3 regions of the Serratia sp. DFXYC6 genome follow, and region 3 is predicted to be linked to each of the others. Evidence: predicted binding sites of a transcription regulator. Region 3 holds the regulator's gene; each other region holds the start of a gene.
The links. The regulator sigma-54, encoded in region 3, starts transcription at its own class of promoters, with help from an activator protein. The targets are predictions, from matches to a motif close to GTTGGCACANNTTTCGCTNT.
Positions count from the first base shown of each region.

Region 1 (5,464 bases), on a different contig from region 3:
CCGCCACGCCGCCGAATACGCTGGTGGTGGTGCAATCGCTGGATGACATCGTCAGCCTCGATCCGGCGGAAGCCAACGAACTCTCCAGCATCCAGACGGTGCCTAGCCTGTATCAACGATTGGTGCAGGCGGATCGCGACGATCCGGCCAAGGTGGCGCCGGTGCTGGCGGAAAGCTGGCAAAGCGATGCGGCGGCCAAAACGCTGACGGTGAAACTGCGGCCGCAGGCGGCGTTCGCCTCCGGCAACCCGCTGACCGCCGACGACGTGGTCTTCTCCTACAGCCGCGCGGTCAAGATGAACAAATCGCCGGCGTTCATCCTCAACGTGCTCGGTTGGCAGCCGGACAACATCGACGCGCAGCTCAAGAAGATCGACGAACATACCGTGCAGCTGCGCTGGACGGCGGACGTCAGCCCGGCGGTGGCGCTGAATATCCTCTCGACGCCGATCGCCTCGATCGTCGACAGCAAAGCGGCGCTGGCCAACGTCAAAGACGGCGACTTCGGCAACGCCTGGCTGAAGATGCACTCCGCCGGCAGCGGCCCGTTCAAGATGCGCGTCTATCAGCCGCATCAGGCGATCGTGCTGGACGCCAATCCCACCACGCCGGGCGACAAGCCGCAGCTGAAAAACATCATCATTAAAAACGTGCCGGATCCGGCCACCCGCCGCCTGCTGCTCCAGCAGGGCGACGCCGATATCGCCCGCGAACTGGGCGCCGACCAGACCGACACGCTGAAGAACCAGCCGGGCGTCAAGGTGCTGGAGATCCCGTCCGCCGAGCAAAACTACCTGGTATTCAACACCGGCAACGGCGCCAATCCGCTGCTGAGCAACCCGGCCTTCTGGGAGGCGGCGCGCTATCTGGTGGATTATCAGGGCATCACGAAGGATCTGCTGAAGGGCCAATATTTCGTGCATCAGAGCTTCCTGCCGGTCGGGCTGCCGGGCGCGCTGGAGACCAACCCGTTCAGCTACGATCCGGCCAAGGCGAAAGCCATCCTGGCCAAGGCGGGGATTACCCACGCCGCCTTTACGCTGGACGTGGAGAACAAACCGCCGTTCATCACCATCGCGCAGGCGCTGCAGGGCAGCTTCGCCGCCGCCGGCGTGAAGGTCGAGCTGCTGCCGGCCGCGGGCAGCCAGGTTTACTCCCGCGTGCGCGCCAGGCAGCATCAGGCGGCGATCCGCCTGTGGATCCCGGATTACTTCGACGCCCACTCCAACGCCAGCGCCTTCGCCTACAACGACGGCAAGAGCAGCACGGTGGCCGGGCTGAACGGCTGGCAGATCCCGCAGTTGAACCAGCAGACGCTGGCGGCGCTGGCCGAAGCCGATCCGGCCAAGCGCCGCGCGCTGTACACCGCCATGCAGCAGGAGCTGCAGCGCAGTTCGCCGTACGTGTTTATCGATCAGGCCAAAACCGAAGTGGTGCTGCGCGACAACGTCAAAGGCTATCAACAAGGGCTGAACGCCGACATGGTCTACTACGATCGCGTCAGCAAATAGCCGACGGGCGGCCATCGCCGGCCAATCGATTGCGGGGCGGCAAAAAACGGCGTTTTAACGCTTGCAGTGGCGAAAAGCGCGAGTATAATGCGCCACAATTTGCCAGGAGAAAGCATGAAAAACGACGTTTGTTTTGTTAGCCGCAATCGACAAAACCGACTGCCTATCGGCGGCCAGCTGCCGTTGTTTCTCCTGTTGCTAAACCGATCGTTTCAAGCCCCTCATTGAGGGGCTTTTTTTTGCCTTAAAAAGTCCCGCGCCACGGGCACGCGTCGAGGAGGAGTGAAAAATGGCCAACCCGCTGTATCACAAACACATCATCTCTATTAACGATCTCAGCCGCGAGGATCTGGAGCTGGTGCTGCGCACCGCCGCCGGTCTGAAAGCCAACCCGCAGCCGGAACTGTTGAAACACAAGGTGATCGCCAGCTGCTTCTTTGAAGCCTCGACCCGTACCCGCCTGTCGTTCGAAACCTCGATGCACCGCCTCGGCGCCTCGGTGGTCGGTTTCGCCGACGGCAGCAACACCTCGCTCGGCAAGAAAGGCGAAACCCTGGCCGACACCATCTCGGTGATCAGCACCTACGTGGATGCCATCGTGATGCGCCATCCGCAGGAAGGCGCGGCGCGCATGGCCTCGGAGTTCTCCGGCAACGTGCCGGTGCTCAACGCCGGCGACGGCGCCAACCAGCACCCGACCCAAACCCTGCTAGATCTGTTCACCATCCAGGAAACCCAGGGTCGCCTGAGCAACCTCAGCATCGCCATGGTCGGCGACCTGAAGTACGGCCGCACCGTGCACTCGCTCACCCAGGCGCTGGCCAAGTTCGAAGGCAACCGCTTCTACTTCATCGCCCCGGACGCGCTGGCGATGCCGGCCTACATCCTGAAAATGCTGGACGAGAAAGGCATCGAGTACAGCCTGCACGGCAGCATTGAAGAAGTGGTGCCGGAGCTGGATATTCTCTACATGACCCGGGTGCAGAAAGAGCGCCTCGATCCGTCCGAGTACGCCAACGTGAAGGCGCAGTTCGTGCTGCGCGCCGCGGATCTGGCCGGCGCGCGCGCCAACCTCAAGGTGCTGCACCCGCTGCCGCGCATCGACGAGATCGCCACCGACGTGGATAAAACGCCGCACGCTTACTACTTCCAGCAGGCGGGCAACGGCATCTTCGCCCGCCAGGCGCTGCTGGCGCTGGTGCTCAACGCAGATTTGGCTCTTTAAGGGGGAACCGCCATGACTCACGACAACAAACTGCAGGTCGAAGCGATCAAATGCGGCACGGTGATCGACCACATTCCGGCGCAGATCGGTTTCAAACTGCTGACGCTGTTCAAGCTGACCGCCACCGACCAGCGCATCACCATCGGCCTGAACCTGCCTTCCAACGAGCTGGGCCGCAAGGATCTGATCAAGATCGAGAACACCTTCCTGACCGAGCAGCAGGCCAACCAGCTGGCGATGTACGCGCCGAAGGCCACGGTGAACCGCATCGACAACTATGAAGTGGTGCGCAAACTGACCCTTAGCCTGCCGGACCACATCGACGGCGTGCTGACCTGCCCGAATGGCAACTGCATCAGCCGCAGCGAGCCAGTGGCGTCGAGCTTCAGCGTCAAATCGCGCGGCGGCGAAGTGCACCTGAAGTGCCGCTACTGCGAAAAAGAGTTCGAGCACCAGGTGGTGCTGCAGGCCGACTAAGCCCGGTATGGGCGCCGGGAGATGGCGCTGTTATTCTCCCGGTGACGCCCTATAATGGGATTTCTGGATAGAACAATCCTCGTTTATCAGGAGAAAACATGTCACGTAACATCAGCACTGAACTCGCCCCGGCAGCCATTGGTCCTTACGTGCAGGGCGTTGATCTGGGCAGCATGATCATCACTTCCGGCCAGATCCCGGTCGATCCGAAAACCGGCGCCGTCGCCGACGACGTCGCCGCTCAGGCGCGCCAGTCGCTGGAAAACGTCAAAGCGATCGTCGAAGCCGCCGGCCTGAGCGTTGCCGACATCGTGAAAACCACCGTGTTCGTGAAAGACCTGAACGACTTCGCCACCGTCAACGCCGCGTACGAAGCCTTCTTCACCGAGCACAGCGCGCCGTTCCCGGCCCGCTCCTGCGTGGAAGTGGCGCGTCTGCCGAAAGACGTGAAGATCGAAATCGAAGCCATCGCCGTGCGTCGTTAATCGACGCGCACGCGAATGACGGCCAGTGCAGACTGGCCGTTTTTATTTCTGTTCTGCCCCGACAGCCTGCCGTCCCTGCGCCTTCAGCGCTCACCGCCACCGCCATTTCGCCCTATATTAAGGCGTCGCTACGCCGCACCTGCACCGCAAACGGGCGTTTTTCATCGCGGCAGCCCCGCTCTGCGCCATTTTCGCCCGTTATCGCCTTGGCACGTTTTATGCTCGATTGATTGACAGCCTGCAATGTCGACGAGGTGACGATGCTGAATATCAATCTTTCCGCTTCACCGTTTTTTGATGAGATGCTTCTGGCTGAGGGAAAACACCGTGGCCACTACGACGCCTACTGGCAATGGCTGCAGCAGGCCGATCACCAGGCCGTGCAACGCAAGCGGGAAGAGGCTGCGCTGCTGTTTCACCGGGTGGGCATCACCTTCAACGTCTACGGCGACGATGACGGCGCCGAGCGGTTGATCCCGTTCGACAGCGTGCCGCGCATTATTCCGGCCGCCGAATGGGCGATGCTCGATCGCGGCATTCGCCAGCGCGTACAGGCGCTCAACGCTTTCCTGCACGACATTTACCACCAGCAGCATATTCTGAAGGCCGGCCTCATTCCGGCAGAACAGGTGCTGGCCAACGATCAGTATCAACCCTGTATGCAAGGTGTTGATCTGCATCGCGATATCTATGCGCATATCGTCGGCGTGGACATGGTCCGCAACAGCGACGGCCAATACTACGTGCTGGAAGATAACTTGCGCACCCCGTCCGGCGTCTCTTACATGCTGGAAAACCGCAAAATGATGATGCGTCTCTATCCGGAACTGTTCGCCCGGCAACGCATCGCGCCGGTGGAGCGCTACCCGTCGCACCTGCTGCAAACGCTGCGCGAAAGCTCGCCCATCAACGATCCCACCGTGGTGGTGCTGACGCCGGGCCGCTTCAACAGCGCCTATTTTGAGCACAGTTTCCTGGCGCAGCAGATGGGGGTGGAGCTGGTCGAAAGCGCCGATCTGTTCGTCAAGGACGGCGCGGTGTTCATGCGCACCACCGCCGGGCCGTGCAAAGTGGACGTGATCTATCGTCGGGTGGACGACGCCTTCCTCGATCCGCTGGCGTTTCGGCCGGACTCGATGCTCGGCGTACCGGGGCTGCTGTCGGTGTATCGCGCCGGCAATGTGGTGCTGGCCAACGCCATCGGCACCGGCGTGGCCGACGACAAATCGATCTACCCCTACGTGCCGGATATGGTGCGCTTCTACCTGCAAGAGGAACCGATCCTCAACAACGTGCCGACCTGGCAGTGCCGGCATAAAAGCGAACTGTCGTATGTGCTGGCCAACCTCGAACAGATGGTCGTGAAAGAGGTGCACGGCGCCGGCGGCTACGGCATGTTGATCGGCCCCACGGCGAGCAAGGACGAGCTCGCCCGATTCCGTGCGCTGCTGCTGGCTCGCCCGCAGAATTACATTGCGCAAAACACGCTGGCGCTGTCCACCTGCCCGACCTTCGTCAACGACGGTCTGGCACCGCGGCATATCGATCTGCGGCCGTTCGCCCTCAGCGGCGCGGAGATCCGCCTGGTGCCCGGCGGCCTGACCCGAGTGGCGTTGGCGGAAGGTTCGCTGGTGGTGAACTCGTCGCAGGGCGGCGGCACCAAGGACACCTGGGTATTGGAGGACGACCTATGCTGAGCCGCACCGCCAGTGAACTCTATTGGATGGCCCGCTATCTGGAGCGGGCGGAAAGCATCGCCCGGGTGC
Region 1 is NZ_JBXUNV010000003.1:201,851-207,314, reverse strand. It holds gene AC2CGQ_RS17290 (ABC transporter substrate-binding protein) at 1-1,511, shown strand, start outside; gene pyrB (aspartate carbamoyltransferase) at 1,801-2,736, shown strand; gene pyrI (aspartate carbamoyltransferase regulatory subunit) at 2,749-3,213, shown strand; gene ridA (2-iminobutanoate/2-iminopropanoate deaminase) at 3,312-3,698, shown strand; gene AC2CGQ_RS17270 (circularly permuted type 2 ATP-grasp protein) at 3,959-5,395, shown strand; gene AC2CGQ_RS17265 (alpha-E domain-containing protein) at 5,389-5,464, shown strand, end outside.
Region 1: the regulator sigma-54 is predicted to act here: its motif matches at 3,904-3,923, upstream of AC2CGQ_RS17270 (circularly permuted type 2 ATP-grasp protein).

Region 2 (5,464 bases), on a different contig from region 3:
TTAAATCGGCGCAGGCGGCGTTTTCCAGCCTGAACGATCAGGCGCAGGAAAGCATGACCAGCATCCGCATGATCAAGGCCTTCGGGCTGGAAGATCACCAATCCAACCGTTTCGCCGACGTCGCGGCGCAGACCGGGGCCAAGAACATGCACGTGGCGCGGGTGGATGCGCGCTTCGATCCGACCATTTATATCGCCATCGGCGCCTCTAACCTGTTGGCTATCGGCGGCGGCAGCTGGATGGTAGTGAACGGTTCGCTGACGCTCGGGCAACTGACCAGCTTTGTGATGTACCTCGGCCTGATGATCTGGCCAATGCTGGCGCTGGCCTGGATGTTCAATATCGTCGAGCGCGGCAGCGCGGCCTACAGCCGCATCCGCAGCCTGCTCGACGAGGCGCCGGCGGTGCAGGATGGCCCGCAGGCGTTGCCGGCCGGGCGCGGCGTGCTGGAGGTGGATATCCGCGCGTTCCACTACCCGGAAAACCCGCATCCGGCGCTGCACGATGTGGCGCTGACGCTGAAACCAGGGCAAATGCTGGGGCTGTGCGGGCCGACCGGGGCCGGCAAATCGACGCTGCTGTCGCTGATCCAGCGCCAGTTCGACGTCGATCAAGGGCAGATCCGCTATCACGGCCTGCCGTTGCCGCAGGTCAAACTCGACGACTGGCGTTCGCGGCTGTCGGTGGTGAGCCAAACGCCGTTCCTGTTCTCCGATACCGTGGCGAACAACATCGCGCTGGGCCAGCCGGGGGCGACGCAGGCGCAGATTGAACAGGCGGCGCGGCTGGCCAGCGTCCATGAGGACATTCTGCGGCTGCCGCAGGGCTATGACACCGAAGTGGGCGAACGCGGCGTGATGCTGTCGGGCGGGCAGAAACAGCGCATCTCCATCGCGCGCGCGCTGCTGCTGGATGCGGAGATCCTGATCCTCGACGATGCGCTATCGGCGGTGGATGGCCGTACCGAACACCAGATCCTGCATAACCTGCGCAGCTGGGGGCAAGATCGCACGGTGATCATCAGCGCACACCGGCTGTCGGCATTAACCGAGGCCAGCGAAATCCTGGTGATGCAGCACGGCGGCGTGGCGCAGCGCGGCGATCCGGCGGCGCTGGCGGCACAGCCGGGCTGGTATCGCGATATGTACCGCTATCAGCAGCTGGAAGCGGCGCTGGACGAAGCGCCGGAAAACGGCGAGGAGGCGTTGGCCGATGAATAAAGTGCAAAAGCTGTGGCCGACGCTGAAGCGCCTGCTGGCCTACGGTTCGCCGTACCGCAAACCGTTGGGGGTGGCGGTGCTGATGCTGTGGGTGGCGGCGGCGGCGGAAGTCGCCGGGCCGATCCTGGTGAGCTATTTTATCGATAATTACGTCGCCAAAGGGCAACTGCCGCTGATGATCGTCGGCGGGCTGGCGGCGGCCTACATTCTGCTGGAGCTGCTGGCGGCGGCGCTGCACTACTTCCAGGCGCTGCTGTTCAACCAGGCGGCGGTAGGCGTGGTGCAGCGGCTGCGCACCGACGTGATGGACGCCGCGCTGCGCCAGCCGCTCAGCGCCTTCGACACGCAACCGGTCGGGCAATTGATCTCGCGCGTCACCAACGACACCGAAGTGATCAAGGACCTGTACGTGATGGTGGTCTCCACGGTGCTGAAAAGCGCCGCGCTGATCGGCGCCATGCTGGTGGCGATGTTCAGCCTCGACTGGCGCATGGCGCTGGTGGCTATCTGCATCTTCCCTGCGGTGTTTGTGGTGATGGGCATCTATCAATACTACAGCACGCCGATTGTGCGCCGGGTGCGCAGTTATCTGGCGGACATCAACGACGGCTTCAACGAAGTGATCAACGGCATGGGCGTGATCCAGCAGTTCCGCCAGCAGGTGCGCTTCGGCGAGCGCATGAGCGCCGCCAGCCAGTCGCACTATCTCGCGCGCATGCAGACCCTGCGGCTCGACGGTTTTCTGCTGCGGCCGCTGCTCAGCCTGTTTTCGGCGCTGGTGCTGTGCGGTTTGCTGATGTTGTTCGGCTTCAGCGGTGAAGGCGTGATTGGCGTCGGCGTACTCTATGCCTTCATCAACTACCTGGGGCGTTTGAACGAACCGTTGATCGAGCTGACGTCACAACAGTCGATCCTGCAGCAGGCGGTGGTGGCCGGCGAACGCATTTTCGAACTGATGGATCGCAGCCAGCAGAGTTACGGTACCGACGATAGTCCGTTGGCCGGCGGCCGCATCGACATCACCGATCTGAGCTTCGCTTACCGCGCGGACAAAAAGGTGCTGCAGCATATTTCTCTGTCGGTGCCGTCGCGCGGCTTCGTGGCGCTGGTCGGGCACACCGGCAGCGGCAAGAGCACCTTGGCCAACCTGCTGATGGGTTATTACCCGGTCAGCGAGGGAGAAGTGCGTCTCGATGGCCGCCCGATCTCCAGCTTGTCGCACCGCACGCTGCGCCAGGGCGTGGCGATGGTGCAGCAGGATCCGGTGGTGATCGCCGATTCGGTGCTGGCCAACGTCACGTTGGGGCGCAATATCGAGGAAGACGCCGTTTGGCGAGCGCTGGAAACGGTGCAGCTGGCGGATCTGGTGCGTGGCTTCCCGCAGGGTATTCACACCCGACTGGGGGAGCAGGGCAATAACCTGTCGGTTGGGCAGAAACAGCTGCTGGCGATGGCGCGGGTCTTGGTGCAGGCGCCGCAGATCCTGATCCTCGACGAGGCGACCGCCAATATCGACTCGGGCACCGAGCAGGCTATCCAGCGCGCGCTGCGCGTGATCCGCGAGCACACCACGCTGGTGGTGATCGCTCACCGCCTCTCGACGATCGTCGATGCCGATTCCATTCTGGTGCTGCATCGCGGCCAGGCGGTGGAGCAGGGCAACCATCAACAGCTGCTGGCGCAGCAGGGGCGCTACTACCAGATGTATCAGCTGCAGCTGGCGGGCGAGCAGTTGGCGGAAGCGGTGCGCGAGGAGAGCCAACCCGCCTGATCCCACGGGCCGCGATCGCGGCCCTTATTTTTCCCAACGCACCACAAGCAGGCAACTCCGCCAGGCTACGCCCCCTTTCTGCACTTTTTCGACGCGACACGCACCAAATCAGTGCGCATTATTTAACCCATTCAAGGTATCGGTACTGCGCCGCGCCGCGGCGGCGCCCGCGTGCCCGCTAATCCGCTGAATCGCCATGCAAAATAAAATTTGGCACAGCCCTTGCTACATATGACGCGTACCAGGGGTGAGTTTGGGCTTAATTCGTGGAGGGGCAATATGAAGCTGGTGACCGTGGTAATCAAACCGTTCAAGCTGGAGGACGTGCGCGAGGCCTTGTCCTCCGTGGGTATTCAGGGGTTGACCGTAACCGAAGTGAAGGGCTTTGGCCGCCAGAAGGGGCACGCCGAGCTGTATCGCGGCGCCGAATATAACGTCAATTTCCTGCCCAAGGTCAAAATCGATATCGCCATCGCCGACGATCAGTTGGATGAAGTGGTTGATGTGATTAGCAAAGCCGCCTACACAGGCAAAATCGGCGACGGCAAAATTTTCGTTGCCGAGTTGCAACGTGTGATCCGCATTCGCACCGGCGAAACCGACGAATCGGCACTGTAACCGCGAACTCAGTTAAGTGATGGGGATGGATTGATAATGAAAAGACTGTTATCCATGTTGGGCCTGAGTTCGGTAACCCTGGTTCCTTCTTTGGCCCTGGCCGCCCCGGCGGTCGCTGATAAGGCCGACAACGCCTTTATGATGATCTGCACCGCGTTGGTGCTGTTCATGACGCTGCCGGGCATCGCGCTGTTTTACGGTGGCTTGCTGCGCGGCAAAAACGTGCTGTCGATGCTGACGCAGGTCACCGTCACCTTCGCGCTGGTCTGCGTGCTGTGGGTGTTGTATGGCTATAGCCTGGCGTTCAGCGAGGGCAATGCGGTGTTCGGCGGGTTCGAAACGGCGATGCTGAAAGGCATCGGCATCGACAGCGTCACCGGCAGCATCAGCCAAATGATCCACGTCGCCTTCCAGGCCTCCTTCGCCTGTATCACCGTGGCGCTGGTGGTGGGTGGCTTCGCCGAACGCATTCGCTTCTCGGCGGTGCTGATCTTCGCGATCCTCTGGTTCACGCTGTCTTATCTGCCGATCGCGCACATGGTGTGGGGCGGCGGTTACCTGGCCGCCGACGGCGCCTTGGACTTCGCCGGCGGCACCGTGGTGCACATCAACGCCGCCAGCGCCGGGTTGATCGGCGCCTACCTGATTGGCAAGCGCGCCGGCTTCGGTAAAGAGGCCTTCAAACCGCACAACCTGCCGATGGTGTTTACCGGGGCGTCCATCCTGTATATCGGCTGGTTCGGCTTCAATGCCGGTTCCGCCAGCGCGGCCAACGGCATTGCGGCTCTGGCATTCCTCAACACCGTGGTTGCCACTGCGGGCGCCATTCTCTCCTGGACCTTCGCCGAGTGGGTGCTGCGCGGCAAGCCTTCATTGCTGGGCGCCTGCTCCGGCATGATCGCCGGGCTGGTAGCAGTGACGCCGGCGGCGGGCACCGTGGGCGTGGGCGGGGCGTTGATCATCGGTCTGGTGGGCGGCGTCGCCGGCCTGTGGGGCGTCGTGACGCTGAAAAAATGGCTGAAAGTGGACGACACCTGCGACGTGTTCGGTGTGCACGGGGTGTGCGGCATCGTCGGCTGCCTGTTGACCGGGGTGTTCACCGCCTCTTCACTGGGCGGCACCGGTTACGCCGAAGGGGTGACGATGGGCCATCAGGTCTGGATCCAACTGGTGAGCGTGCTGATCACGCTGGTGTGGTCGAGCGTCGCCGCCTTTATCGCCTTCAAGATCGCGGGCGCCATGGTTGGATTGAGAGTGCCGGAGGAGCAGGAACGCGAGGGGCTGGACGTCAACAGCCACGGCGAGAGCGCCTACAACCAGTAAGGCTCAAAGCAGGGCAGTGCGCTAAAGACTAAAATAATGATGAAGCCAAAAGGGGCGATGGAAACATCGCCCCTTTCTTTATGCTGCGGATCAGGCGTCGCGTTGGCGAATCACCCCTTCCTGCACGGTGGTGGCGACCAGTACGCCGTCGCGGGTATAAATCTGGCCGCGTACAAAGCCCCGTGCGCCGGAGGCAGAGGAGCTCTCCACCGCGTACAGCAGCCAGTCATCCATGCGGAACGGACGGTGGAACCACATTGAGTGGTCAATGGTAGCCACCTGCATGCCCGGCTCGAGGAAGCCGACGCCGTGCGGCTGCAGCGCCGTCGGCAGGAAGTTAAAGTCCGACGCGTAGCCCAGCAGATATTGGTGGATGCGCTGATCGTCCGGCATGCTGCCGTTGGCGCGGAACCACACGTAGCGATGCGGTTCTTCCACGCTGCCTTTCAGCGGGTTATGGAATTTCACCGGGCGCATTTCGATCGGCTTCTGGCCGATAAATTTTTCGCGCACTTTTTCCGGCAGCATATGC
Region 2 is NZ_JBXUNV010000004.1:206,996-212,459, reverse strand. It holds gene smdA (multidrug efflux ABC transporter permease/ATP-binding subunit SmdA) at 1-1,220, shown strand, start outside; gene smdB (multidrug efflux ABC transporter permease/ATP-binding subunit SmdB) at 1,213-2,991, shown strand; gene glnK (P-II family nitrogen regulator) at 3,271-3,609, shown strand; gene amtB (ammonium transporter AmtB) at 3,646-4,932, shown strand; gene tesB (acyl-CoA thioesterase II) at 5,023-5,464, opposite strand, start outside.
Region 2: the regulator sigma-54 is predicted to act here: its motif matches at 3,201-3,220, upstream of glnK (P-II family nitrogen regulator).

Region 3 (5,464 bases):
TCCAGCATCAGCAGCGCGATGACGCTGCTGGCTTCGGCTTCGGTGCCGCTTTCGTTGCGCAGCATCACTTCGGCGTCGAAGCTTTGCACCAGTTCGAACAGTTTCATCGCCGGGCGCGCGTGCATGCCCAGCTTGTTTTTGATTTCAACCGTCTGTTTGACCGTCATTGTTTGCGCTTTTCCAGCGTGCGGTGGCGCGACTGCACGTTCTTGCCGCGCGAGCGGAAGTAATCGGCCAGCTGTTCCGCCACGTACACCGAACGGTGCTTGCCGCCGGTACAGCCGATGGCGACCGTCAGGTAGCTGCGGTTGTTGGTTTCCAGCATCGGCAGCCACTGTTCCAGATAGCTGCGGGTCTGGTAGATGAAGTTGTGCACTTCGGTATGGCGATCGAGGAACGACGCCACCGGTTTGTCCAGGCCGGTCATCGGCCGCAGCTTCGGATCCCAGTGCGGGTTCGGCAGGAAGCGCACGTCGAACACGTAGTCGGCGTCGATCGGGATGCCGTGTTTGAAGCCGAAGGATTCGAACACCATGGTCAGTTCGCGCTCGCGCTTGCCCAGCAGGCGGGTGCGCAGCATTTCGGCCAGCTCATGTACCGACATTTCCGAGGTGTCGATAATCAGGTCCGCCCGCGAGCGCAGCGGTTCGAGCAGATCGCTCTCTTCGTCGATGGCGCTTTCCAGCGACAGGTTTTTGCTGGAGAGCGGGTGCAGGCGGCGGGTGTCGCTGTAACGGCGGATCAGCGTGTTGCGATCGGCGTCGAGGAACAGCAACTGCGGCGAGAAGCTGTCCGGCAGCTGAGTCATCGCGTATTCGAACACTTCCGGTGATTCAGGCATGTTGCGCACGTCGATGCTGACTGCTGCGGAGATATTGCGTTCCGCCAGCGTATTGGCGAGCTGCGGCAGCAGCACCACCGGCAGGTTGTCAACGCAGTAAAAACCCATGTCTTCCAGCGCCCGCAAGGCGACGGATTTTCCGGAACCGGAACGGCCGCTGACAATCATCAGCACCATGTGGCAACTCCCCTGGCATCGCGGCGGCGTTCATCGCCACCGTTAAACTTTGTTATTCCGGCCGCAGCCGGATCCATCATCGTAAAACAGTATCGTTATCCGGGCTGGAAGTCACGCCGGCCGGGCATCACTCGGTGATGATTTGGTAAAGTTCTTCGTCGCTCTGCGCGGCGCGCAGGCGGCGGCATACGGTTTTGTCGGCCAGGCGTTTGGCGACCAGCGACAGCGTATGCAAATGGGTTTTGCACTGATCGGCAGGCACCAGCAGCGCGAACAGCAGGTCGACCGGCTGGTTGTCGATAGCGTCGAAAGCGATGGGTTGGTCGAGACGGATAAACACGCCAACGGCCCGCAGTGTGTCCTCTTCCAGTTTGCCGTGGGGAATGGCGATACCGTTGCCGATACCGGTGCTGCCCATGCGCTCCCGGGTGAGAACCGCGTCAAACACCACCTGCGAAGGCAGGTTGAGCTGTTTGGCGGCCAGTTCGCTGATAATTTCCAAAGCCCGCTTCTTGCTGGTGCAGTGTACCGAGCTTTTGGTGCACTCGATGTTTAACACCGAGCTTAATTGCATATATTCGTTGTTCATCTCATCTTCACTTAAAACCGCGCCGCCGGGCGAACCCGGTAAGGCGGTTTTTCGTCGGTTTTAACCCTGATTACCGTTCGGCGCGTCACCCATGCGGGTCACGCGCCGAAGGGGGAGGCGGCGACGGATGCCGCCTCATGGAATGGGTTAGGGTGTCAGTGTTGCTTCAATTTGTCTTTATGTTTGTTCAATTGACGTGCCAATTTGTCGATCAGCGTATCAATTGCGGCATACATATTCTCGTCTTCCGAGGTGGCGTGCAACTCGCCTCCATTCACGTGCACCGTTGCTTCCGCAATTTGCTGCACTTTTTCCACACTTAATACAACATACACCTGATTGATGCGATCAAAATACTGTTCGAGTTTGGCGAACTTGTTGTTCACGAACTCGCGCAACGGATCGGTGATTTCGATGTGGTGTCCGGTAATGTTGAGCTGCATAGTGTCTTCCTTCTCAATAGAGGTCAAACCAACTGTTTACGCTGGTTCGACGGCGGGATGGACAAAGACTCTCGGTACTTGGCGACGGTGCGCCGCGCCACGATGATCCCCTGATCGGCGAGCAGGGTGGCCAGCTTGCTGTCGCTGAGTGGTTTGGCGGGGTTTTCCGCCGCAATCAATTTCTTCACCAACGCGCGGATCGCCGTCGAGGAGGCTTCGCCGCCGCTGTCGGTATTCACGTGGCTGGAGAAGAAATATTTCAATTCGAAAATGCCGCGCGGGCTGTGCAGAAACTTCTGCGTGGTGACGCGCGAGATCGTCGATTCATGCATATCCACGGCCTGGGCGATATCCGCCAGCACCATGGGTTTCATAAACTCTTCGCCTTGCTCGAAGAACGCCTGCTGTTGATCGACGATGCAGCGGGTGACCTTCAGCAGCGTCTCATTGCGGCTCTCCAGGCTTTTAATCAGCCACTTGGCTTCCTGCAGGTTGCTGCGGATGAACTGGCCGTCGGCTTCACTGCGGGCGCTGTTGCCCAGCGCGGCGTATTGCTGATTGATCTTCAAACGCGGCACGCTGTCGCCGTTGAGCTCGACCGTCCATTTGTTCTGCGTCTTGCGCACCAGCACGTCCGGAATCACGTATTCCGATTCGCCGGTATTGATCGACTGCCCCGGGCGCGGATCGAGCGACTGAATCAGCAGCATCGCTTCTTTCAGTGTATCTTCTTTTAGCCGGGTTGATCGCATCAGGCTGCGAAAGTCATGGTTGGCCAGCAGATCCAGATGGTCGCTGATGATCAGCCGCGCTTCGGCCAGGTAAGGGGTGTCTTTGGCGTATTGGGAGAGCTGCACCAGCAGGCAATCGCGCAGATCGCGCGCGGCGACGCCGATCGGATCGAAACGCTGCACGCGCTTCAACACCGCCTCGACTTCCTCGAGGGTCACGTTTTCGTCACCCAGGCTTTCCAGAATGTCTTCCAGCGGCACGGTGAGATAGCCGGTGTCGTCCACCGCGTCGACGATGGAGGTGGCGATGGCGGCGTCGGTATCGGAAAACGGCGTCAGATCCACCTGCCACATCAGGTAATCCTGCAGCGTTTGGGTGGTCTCGCCCTGATAGACCGGCAGCTCGTCGTCGCTGTAGTCGGTGCCGGTGCCGGACGGCGTGCCGGCGGTGTAGATCTCATCCCAGGTGGCGTCCAGCGGCAGCTCTTCCGGCATGTCTTTCTGTTCCAGCGCCTCGCGGGTATCGAGCCCCTCGGTCTCCTGGGTTTCTTTGGCGTCGATTTCGTCGTGCAGATCGGTCTGTTCAAGCAGCGGATTGCTCTCCAGCGCCAGCTGGATCTCTTGCTGAAGCTCAAGCGTGGACAACTGCAGCAGGCGGATCGCCTGCTGGAGCTGAGGAGTCATGGCCAGCTGTTGACTGAGCCTGAGTTGCAAACCTTGCTTCATAGTTTTCTGTCTACTTCCGTTAACGGTGTCGCCCCGCAGGGCGCGCCGGCGCTTAGAGGCGGAACTCTTCGCCCAGATAAACGCGTTTAACCTGCTCGTCGGCCAGAATAGCATCCGGAGTGCCGTGGGCAATCAGTTTGCCCTGGCTGACGATGTAGGCGCGTTCACATACGTCCAGCGTCTCGCGCACGTTGTGGTCGGTGATCAGCACGCCCAGGCCGCTGTCACGCAGGTGCTCGATGATTTTTTTGATGTCGATAACGGAAATCGGATCCACCCCGGCGAAGGGTTCGTCCAGCAGAATGAATTTCGGGTTGGCCGCCAGCGCGCGGGCGATTTCGACGCGGCGGCGTTCACCGCCGGACAACGCCTGGCCAAGGCTGTCGCGCAGATGGGAGATATGGAACTCTTCCATCAGCTCCTTGGCACGGTCTTCGCGCTGTTCGCTGGTGAGGTCGGGACGGATCTCCAGCACCGCCATCAGGTTGTCGTACACGCTCAGGCGGCGGAAGATCGACGCTTCCTGCGGCAGGTAACCAATACCGCGGCGCGCGCGGGCGTGCAGCGGCAGCAGGCTGATGTCTTCTTCGTCGATCACGATGCGCCCGGCGTCGCGCGGCACGATGCCGACCACCATGTAGAAGGTGGTGGTTTTACCTGCACCGTTCGGGCCGAGCAGGCCGACGATCTCGCCGGATTTCACTTTCAGGCTGACGTCTTCGACAACTTTACGGCCCTTGTAGGCTTTCGCCAGGTTTTCTGCGATGAGTGTTGCCATAAGTGATTAGTTACTCTTTTTTTGCTCGTTTTTGTCTTGCAACTGCGACGGTACCAGAACCGTTGTCACGCGTTTGCCTTTATCGCTAAACGCCTGCATTTGCTGCTGTTGCACCAGATAGGTGATGCGATCGCCTTTCACGTTGCTGTCGAGCTGCTCCAGATAGGCGTTGCCCGTCAGGGTCACCAGCTGGGTCGCCACGTCGTAACGCACTTTCTGCGCGTGGCCTTTGACCGGCTTGCCGCTGTCCTGCATCTGGTAGAAGGTTACCGGGTTGCCGAACGCTTCAATATAGGTCTTATTCTGATCTCCGCCCGGGCGGGTGACTACCACCTTGTCTGCGCGAATATCGATGGTGCCCTGTTTGATCACCACGTTGTCGGTGAAGGTGCTGACGTTGCTTTGCATGTCCAACGACTGCTTGAGCGAGTCGATGCTGACCGGCTGGCTGGAGTCGGATTTCAGCGCCAGAGCGGGGGCGCTGGCGGCCAAAACTAAGCTGCCGAGCAACAGGTTACGGAGTTGGTTTTTGGTTCTGAATTTCATAGTTGGTCTTAACCTTATCAATCAGCTCAGCGGTTTTGGTCCGCAGGTTCCCACGCATTTTCATGCCGTTAGAGGTAAAATTGGTCCCGTAAAGCGTGACTTCGTCATCGGAGGTGACGTCCTGGGTGACCAGGTTTACCTGAGCGTTGTCCGTCTTAATTTTTTCCAGCTGCGAGGTGGTGGTCAGGCTGTTCACCTCGACGTGACCATACAGATACAGCATTCGGTCTTTAGTCAGTTTGGCGCGATCGGCGCGAACTGACCAGGTGGCCACCGCATTCTCATCGAACAGCGTCATCACCGGCTGGGTGAACCAGCTCAGCTCGCCGGCGGTGTAATACTTCGCGTCTTCCGCCACCAGCTTATAATTCAGTTTACCGGCCGGGTTGTACACCACGGTGACCGTGTGCTGGCTCTGGTAGGTCGGATCCTGATCGTTGACCGGGCCAGGGGCCGTGTCGTCGCTGAAGTCCGTCATGTTCCAGCCGATCAGCGCCAGAACGATCACCGTCAACAGGATGGTGATCCACAGTTTGGTTTTACTCATATCGACAGCCCTTTGGCGTCCTCCAGCTTATTTTGAGCCAAAAGAATGATGTCGCACAGTTCGCGTACCGCGCCGCGGCCGCCGGC
Region 3 is NZ_JBXUNV010000002.1:460,980-466,443, reverse strand. It holds gene npr (PTS phosphocarrier protein NPr) at 1-167, opposite strand, end outside; gene rapZ (RNase adapter RapZ) at 164-1,018, opposite strand; gene ptsN (PTS IIA-like nitrogen regulatory protein PtsN) at 1,146-1,607, opposite strand; gene hpf (ribosome hibernation promoting factor) at 1,763-2,050, opposite strand; gene rpoN (RNA polymerase factor sigma-54) at 2,074-3,507, opposite strand; gene lptB (LPS export ABC transporter ATP-binding protein) at 3,560-4,285, opposite strand; gene lptA (lipopolysaccharide ABC transporter substrate-binding protein LptA) at 4,292-4,831, opposite strand; gene lptC (LPS export ABC transporter periplasmic protein LptC) at 4,800-5,378, opposite strand; gene kdsC (3-deoxy-manno-octulosonate-8-phosphatase KdsC) at 5,375-5,464, opposite strand, start outside.